DNA from 2 places in the Desulfosporosinus sp. Sb-LF genome. Region 2 is predicted to be linked to the other one. Evidence: riboswitches for the same ligand, from Rfam matches in the RefSeq annotation. Region 2 holds a riboswitch; the other holds the start of a gene.

Evidence for each region. A riboswitch is a leader RNA that binds a small molecule or an ion and turns the genes downstream of it on or off. The one in region 2 is predicted to bind cyclic di-GMP.
Region 1: linked by a shared signal. The riboswitch ahead of E4K68_RS10725 (hypothetical protein) and the one ahead of E4K68_RS19705 (diguanylate cyclase) in region 2 are both predicted to bind cyclic di-GMP.

The regions. Positions count from the first base shown of each region.
Region 1 covers NZ_SPQR01000006.1:156,237-160,455, reverse strand. The annotation lists gene E4K68_RS10730 (hypothetical protein) at 1-415, opposite strand, end outside; gene E4K68_RS10725 (hypothetical protein) at 823-2,115, opposite strand; cyclic di-GMP riboswitch class I at 2,242-2,322, opposite strand; gene E4K68_RS10720 (hypothetical protein) at 2,497-3,810, opposite strand; gene E4K68_RS10715 (lytic transglycosylase domain-containing protein) at 3,837-4,219, opposite strand, start outside.
Region 2 covers NZ_SPQR01000025.1:258-4,476, reverse strand. The annotation lists gene E4K68_RS19720 (manganese catalase family protein) at 1-201, opposite strand, end outside; gene E4K68_RS19710 (hypothetical protein) at 520-984, shown strand; cyclic di-GMP riboswitch class II at 1,437-1,520, shown strand; gene E4K68_RS19705 (diguanylate cyclase) at 1,604-2,587, shown strand; gene E4K68_RS19700 (IS3 family transposase) at 2,765-3,058, shown strand; partial or broken gene E4K68_RS19695 (hypothetical protein) at 3,661-4,219, shown strand, end outside.

The DNA.
Region 1 (4,219 bases), on a different contig from region 2:
CAACTTCTCGTCGAGTGGGGAGATACATCACTTTTACTTGATCTTCAATCTTAAGCTTGTCATAGACATTTTTGTCAACATAGAGTTGTTTTTGTTCTGTCCCGCTACGAACCACTAAAGCAAAAGCTTTGAAGCCTGAATCATAGGCTTTTTCCAGAACCGAACCCTGGATAAAACTTGGTTGAGCTAACCAATCTGGTTGAGAAAAGAATAACAGTTTTGTATAGATTCCTAAAACCCCAACCCATATAAAGGCCTTCCCAGCTAATAGGAGAAAACCCCAAGCATCGCGGGCATAACGCCAAGTCCCCACCGATTTCCAAACCAGTCGAGAAACGACAACACCCCATATCAAAAAGAGTACGACTAAATTTGGCCAGGTCGTACTCCAAAGATAACTATAGTACTCTACCATTTTTTACCTCTTTTTACTACTCTGGCTTAACGAATTGTTCTTTGCTACACTACTACACTACAGTTCGGACAAACATTAGGGCGAAAACGGCCTTCAGAGTTGCACCAAATTGGGAACATTTCCAAATTGGCGGATGATTTTGTCCTCCTTAATTAGAGTCATTATTAAGTATAGTTAATAATAACAGCATTTATAAAGATTCGCAATACTCATATTAGTTATCAAAAGAGTCTATAAGATCAAAGATTATTATTAAAAACTCTAATAATCCATGTTGTAACCAATAGGTTTTTTCCTCAAAAATGCTAAAATACTTTCGCCACTTTCTGGGAGAAGACCCCACGAAGTGGCGAATCTCGCTGTGCAACTTAAATGTCAGAGAGGGGTTGATTTTGAAATTATTTATATCACAATGAAGGTGCTGTGATGTTGCCAGCTGTCAGTGTGATCTCTGAGAAGGCGACTATTTTACCGGTTCCATCCACTTCATAAACATTTACATACTTATTTGTTGTTGCATCTACTCCGGTTAGGTCACTACCCGCTGTATACGCCTTTCCACTAGCTGTGGCTCCTAGGGCCGGCAGTGGCGTTACTTTGCTAACCACTTGTACTTTGAATGTATCTCCAGAGTTATTTGCAACTAACGTCAATTTTGTACTTCCTGCCGAAGCTCCGATATCCGCTACTGGTAAGGTAGTCAAAACAGGTGCTGCAATGTTATTGGCTGTTAGTTTAAATTCCTTGAAGGCTACGATATTACTGGTTCCATCCACTTCGTAAACGTCTATATACTTATCTACATCTACGCCGGTTATGTCATTGCCAGATGTATATATCGTGGTTCCAGTTGGAAGAGTTCCTCCAGTAACCGGCAGGGTACTAATTGCTGCAGTATTTATTAGGTATTGGAATGTATCCCCCTTTTTCAGAGGTGTTAGGGTCAATTTTGTAGTCACTGCTGCACTTCCAGGAGTTGCTGTTGCGGTTTTCACTACAGGTGCTGTAATGTTGCCGGCTGTCAGTGTGATCTCTGAGAAGGCGACTATTTTACCGGTTCCATCCACTTCATAAACATTTACATACTTATTTGTTGTTGCATCTACTCCGGTTAGGTCACTACCCGCTGTATACGCCTTTCCACTAGCTGTGGCTCCTAGGGCCGGCAGTGGCGTTACTTTGCTAACCACTTGTACTTTGAATGTATCTCCAGAGTTATTTGCAACTAACGTCAATTTTGTACTTCCTGCCGAAGCTCCGATATCCGCTACTGGTAAGGTAGTCAAAACAGGTGCTGCAATGTTATTGGCTGTTAGTTTAAATTCCTTGAAGGCTACGATATTACTGGTTCCATCCACTTCGTAAACGTCTATATACTTATCTACATCTACGCCGGTTATGTCATTGCCAGATGTATATATCGTGGTTCCAGTTGGAAGAGTTCCTCCAGTAACCGGCAGGGTACTAATTGCTGCAGTATTTATTAGGTATTGGAATGTATCCCCCTTTTTCAGAGGTGTTAGGGTCAATTTTGTAGTCACTGCTGCACTTCCAGGAGTTGCTGTTGCGGTATTTGCATCAGCCCTTTTAGAGTCAATTACTAGACTCGATATGAGCGATGTAACTAATATACCAACAACTAGACCCCAATTTAAACACGGTTTTATAAGAACTCGAAGCTTAGCATACAGTACAGTCATGTTTTCTTACCTCCTATTTTAGTAATTAAATCTCTCTGCTTCTCTACTGGTTCCTCTATTGAATTATAATGTGTAAATAATAAATCCCTTCTACGTTACCGAAGAGGGGATTCTACACTCTTGTTGTTCGGTAGCCCGGCGATCTTAGATTACCTTAGACCCGTGGCTTTGCGTCCCTATCTTTCGATAGGTTTGCTTTTTTCGGATAGGGTTATATTTGTTTGATTAACATATTATCTATATCGTAAGGTTCTCTTAGAAACTTTACACTTCCTAACAGAAGTTTCTTTAAACTTAGAACAGTGACAGTTACGTTTGATGTTGTCATTAATTATGTTAAATTAGCAAATTTGAATAGCAACAACCTCATTGCCCCTATAATTATATAGCAGACTCCATATCCAGTGAATAAACGTTTTCAGCAGAATCAATAACCTTAATCTGTAATTTTTTCCCTATTAGAGCACTTGGTAATTTCGCAACAAATTTTCCATTTTTATCAGGTTTAGAAGTTGTGAGTAAAAATGGAGTTGCTGGGACCGTGTCATAGATATATACTATGGCATCACTGTTAACACTTCCATCTATTTCTTTCGTTGTCGCATCAATACCATTTAATCCGCCTGACCCATCGTCCTTCACAGACTTAGACTCATCAAGCAGAAGTCCCAGTTTATTTATGGGGTCTTCTAGATTGATGGTCTCCAATGGAGTAGCCATTTGACCTGCCGTTACGGTTAATTTATAGCTGTGTTTCTTATATTGAGGTCCATTTCCATCAACCAATAATGTGTAACTACCAGTGGGCAAATAAACCTTAAATTCCCCATTTATATCCGTTGTTGTTGTCCATGTTGTAGTGGTATTCGATACTTTTACAGGTATACCCCATGTTTCTTCTGTTAGACTGGCCCTGTTAGTACTTCCTCCGATAGAACCTGATTTCCCGCCATCTACTCCAGCTTTAGATGGAATAACTAAACTTACAGTCTTTACCGTTACAGTTGGTGTTGCTGTTGTTCCAGTCGTTGGAATTTTAATAGCGGGCACTTTAATAGTGGGTATTTTTATAGATCGAGTATTCATCACACCATTATCAACGCTGAACAAATTCAGAGAATAATCGCCATCAGCATAAATAATAAAAGTATACTTCCCTGTTAACAAATCGCTTGAAAACGGACCAATGCGGTCGCCACTTGGCCCTTGAAGGGATAGTTTTCCTGCAAGATCAGGTGTAACAGAGGGTTTGACATCGTAAGTAACTGTGACTACAAGATTTACGCTAGAGGTAAAGGCGGAAGGTACTATCACTGAGAATGGAACAATAATCGTCTCACTAAGTTGCCCACTAACCTCGGACATAACGCCTTCCGTAATATATAAGTTATAATCCCCCCCCGAATAGGCTTTAGACGGCGTCACAGTTACAGAGAGACCATCGGGGGATAGTTTAATCGTTGTTGCGACCTTGGTTTGTTTGCTATCAGTGACGTAAACAGTATCGCTACTCACACTCGTACTCAAGAGTGGGGCATTAAACGAAATCGTCCAAACCTTATTAACATCTGTTGTTGTAATAGCCGGCCATATCTTAAAACCCGTGGTAGAAGTAGCCGCAAACACCGACGATACGGATAGAAATAACAAAGTGATTACTAAAAGTATAGCAATCCACCAGGTTTTCTTAACCACGATTCCATCCTTCCTTGCTGTGAATTCTAAGCTTCCCAATTTTTTCGATTCAACTCTGCCATAATCTTCTGCACATAGTCCTGAGTTTCCTTATATGGTGGAACCCCCTGGTATTTATCAACTGCTCCCGGTCCGGCATTATAAGCTGCTAAAGTCATCGGAACATCTCCCTGAAAACGGTCTAGTAAGTCCTTTAAGAAATGTGTTCCCCCATCCAGGTTTTGTTTCGCGTCGTAGGCGTTCTGTACTCCATATGAAGCTGCCGTCCCTGGCATTAACTGCATTAAGCCCATAGCACCAGCCGGTGACGTTACATTAGAATTAAACCCTGATTCTGCTTTGACGACCTGCTGAATCAGGGTCGGATCAACCCCGTATTTTTGGGCCATCGAATAAATAACATTTTCAA
Region 2 (4,219 bases):
AAGTTCCTTATCAATTTGTTTAAATGAGAAATAATGATAAAGGTATTGGCTAATGGCAGTAAACTCACTGACTACACCCGCATAGTCATCCATTAATATTTCAGCATAATTGAGATTAGGGCCAAGAACTTTCACCTCAGGGTAGGGAGAAGGGTCAGAGTATCTACCTTTTTTATGCCTTTCATAATTGATCTCACTCATCACATTAACCTCCAAAAAAGAATTCTTTTTGCTATATATTCTGCAGGGATTGAAAAATGTCTAAATTAGGAGCCGAAATATTTAGCAATGAAATTATCCGTTGGATTGGCGTAGCGTTGTGTTCGCTGGACTGATATTATTCAAGTATAAACCTGATAGAACGATTGCTACGCCGATTACAATTCTAACAATTTGTCCGGTTTTACCAACATTACAGTTCATTTTTGATCACGTCATAGATATTTTTGTCCGAATTTGCAAATGTAACGCAAAGGAAATTGTTTAAGGGGGTGTTATATGAAGTGCACTTTTCGTTATATGATTGTATTCCTTGGGTTAATGAGTGTAATTTTACTTATTGCAGGTTGTTATAAAGGACAAGAAATAAAACAGTTTTCGGAAGTTGGGAATGCGTTAGCGAAAAATATTAATCAACTTAGCAAAGAGCCGGGAATCACGATAACTGGGTTTGCTAGCAATCCCGATAAAAAAATATTTTATATCGGGATCGGCATTGATCATACGAGAATAACAAATCATAACTTGAAAGATGTATTAGAATCATATTTGAACAATGCAGCTTCTTTTACTTCCCAGCATGACTCCCAAAAAATGCTGGAGCCATATACTTTACAAATTGAAGAAATTGATAATGACAAGAACGTTACCTCGATAATAGCAGAAAAACCGTCTGGTTCCACCGAGATTATTTGGAAGAAAGAACATACCGTAACGATAATAGGTGAAACAGACATGGCCCGGCTTTATTACACAGACTCATAGAAGTTTGGGTGTGGAAGTGTTAAGGATAGACTAAGGCCTTTACGGCCCTCGATTCGTGTAAAGTACCATCAAAACGATGATTTCATCGCCCCCACCTAAATTTTTAGGTCGGGGCGATTTGAATTGACGCTTACCAATGAAGTAACATCAACGCACGTCGAGACCGTGGTAAGCATGAAAACACTCACGGATTGAAATTCGCTTGTTGCAAGGGTTTCAGAGGTAGGGTCTGCATAGATTTTCCGAAATTAGCCATGAGGTCAGTCCGTGGAATACGTTAGAATGGTTCATATTTAACATTTTTGAGGTAAGCTCGCACATAGAAATATTTTCGTCATGTAAGAAAAATATAAAGTCATAAAACAAAACATATTACTACAATTTACACATTTCGGTTGTGTTACACTAATGTATGGAAAGAGAGCGTTGAGACAAAATGAACAATCGCATAAGGAAAACAAGGAAATTTTGAAGCATGTATTTTATTTGGGCGCTTGATACATGTGGAATAAGTAGCGCAACCGGCCTAGTTTATAAATTCAATTTATAAACTAGGCATTTTAATGCAGTTTCGAAGGGCAAAGAGTATATCCATTCAATTCTCTAGTGAGGTGGTCTTATGTCGATCCTAATCGTAGACGACTCTTTACACAGTCAACGCATGAATCAAGCGCTCCTTGAATCTGGTGGCTATACGGACATTTTAGTTGCCCAATCTGCTACAGAAGCCTATCAATTCCTTGATCAATTGTCCGTAGACGGAAAAGTAACCATTGATTTGATTCTAATGGATATCATTATGCCCGATGTTGATGGGATCGAGGCTTGTCGTATGATCAAGCAGAACGAAGATACTTTTGATATCCCAATAATTATGGTAACATCGAAAACGGAAAAAGAAGAACTTCAATTGGCTTTCTCTGTTGGCGCCATGGATTATATTACGAAACCATTGGACAATATCGAATTGTTAGCTCGCGTGCGCTCAGCTATAAAACTAAAGAAAGAAACAGACTGCCGTAAAGCAAGGGAATTGAGTTTATTAGAGGTTACTCGTCAACTGGAAACGGTCAACAAGACTTTGCAGCTGCTTTCCTCAATAGATGGGTTAACGGGAGTTGCTAACCGTCGTCATTTTGACGAAGAGTTGGCCGACGAACTCAGTCGGGCCAAACGAGAAAAGACTCCATTGTCGTTGCTATTGCTCGACATTGATTTTTTCAAACTCTACAATGATACTTATGGCCACTTTCAAGGGGACGATTGCCTACGTATGGTAGCTTTAACAGCTCAGAACGCTATTAAGAGACCGGGCGATTCTCTTGCTCGCTATGGCGGCGAAGAATTTTCTGTTATATTACCTAATACCAACTCGGCGGGTGCTTTTGCAGTAGCTGAACAGATCCGAGTGGCCATTGAGAATTTACAGATTCCTCATGTTACTTCCAAGTGCAAAAATTTAGTTACTGTTAGTTTAGGAGTAGGTAGCTTCAAGCCTGGGGATGATATTCTTCCAGCTGACCTAATTAAGTGGGCTGATCATGCCTTATATCAGTCTAAAAAAACAGGACGCAATAGAGTTTCAACATTCGGACTATTATAGAACTACAAGGTTTCTTGGCTATGATAAAAATGAGGATGGCGAACTCTGAGACGATAAACAGCAGGGATTCGCTGCTAGAAGAGTTTGACGAAGAAATATTTAATGCGTTGGTTGAGAAGTGACATAATCACCCCCAGACAGGACAGTGAAATAAAACTGTTCAGTCTGGGGGTAATTATGTCACAACAGAGAAAAATTCCAGTAGATGAGATGGTACGAATAGTAGAATTGTATCTCTCGAAGAAAATAGGATATAAGTCAGCATATCAGGAAGCAGGCGTATCTGAAGAGACATTCAGGAAGTGGCTCTTCAGATACAAAACAGACGGACCAACAGGATTTCTACCGAAGGAACACAACAAAAGATATATAAATGAGACCAAGCTCAAACGCGAGAGGTATTACGGGTACAAATTCACCAGCCGGGAGAATCTTGTTCAAGCCATTTCTGATTACATCTTCTATGTATAATTATCGGCGTTTACAGCGCCGCTTGTATATTATGACGCCGATGGAGTTCCATAAGCAGTACGTAAAGGCCGCATAAAGAATTGCTACCCGCTTTTTAGACGGGTAGCAATTCAGCAAACTTCGTTCTATTTTTTCATTGTCCTCTTGACGGGGTGCACAGCAAAGATAGAAATTCTCACACCAACGCATTTGTTTTTTAGTTAGAGAGTGGGATGAGGGTGGAGGAAATAATGGAGTAAAGTTATACAAGCAAGTTTGACGATGAATTATTTCGTCGAAAAGGTAACAGTACAATCCACGGCTGAAGTAGCGTGTGTTAAGGTAGGGGTTGCGGTTAGGTGAGATGGGAAGTCTAAAATATAGTTTGTTTGCTCTTAATGCCAAAATGGACAATCCTAAGAGCGTGCAGGAACTCCTTGATAATAAGAAAGAAATAGGTAGCAAGCATATTTGAAGTCAACGACAATTGAAGATATGAAATAATCTAGCGAGATTCAGCAAACTTTCAGCCGAGCCTCAGCTATGGTTCAGATAGTTATTGCATAATGATATTGTTCTTGCAAATACATATTGCAAAACTATAAATGAAAGAGGTTAATATCATGAGAAAAACAAAAACAATTGCAATCGCTACTTCTATATTAACACTTATATCGGCATCTGCTGTATTCGCAGCTACGACAAGCAACACTACAGTATCAGTTCCAAAGTTTTCTCAAACAAGGTCAGGCGGAATTGACGGCAGTTTTCAAAATCGTCTAGATAGTCTTTTAAAAGCAGGAACTATCACTCAAGTCCAAGAAGACGCTGTTCAAGCGGCTCTCAAAACCACAATGACAATTACTAAAGGTGAAGCTCACAACGGACCTCAAGGCGGATTACAAGCACTCGTCACAGCAGGGACCATTACTCAAACTCAAGCAGATGCAATTACAGCTGCTATGACAACCGCAGTTAAGGGGCCAGACGGAGTTAAAACGGCTTTAGATGCTCTTGTTAAAGCAGGTACAATTACCCAAGTTCAAGCAGATGCTGTTACTCCTCATAAGGGTGACATGAACAGGGGCGACGCTAAAGGACCTCAAGCCGGATTAAAAGAACTTGTAACAGCAGGGACCATCACTCAAACTCAAGCAGATGCAATTACTGCTGCTATGACAA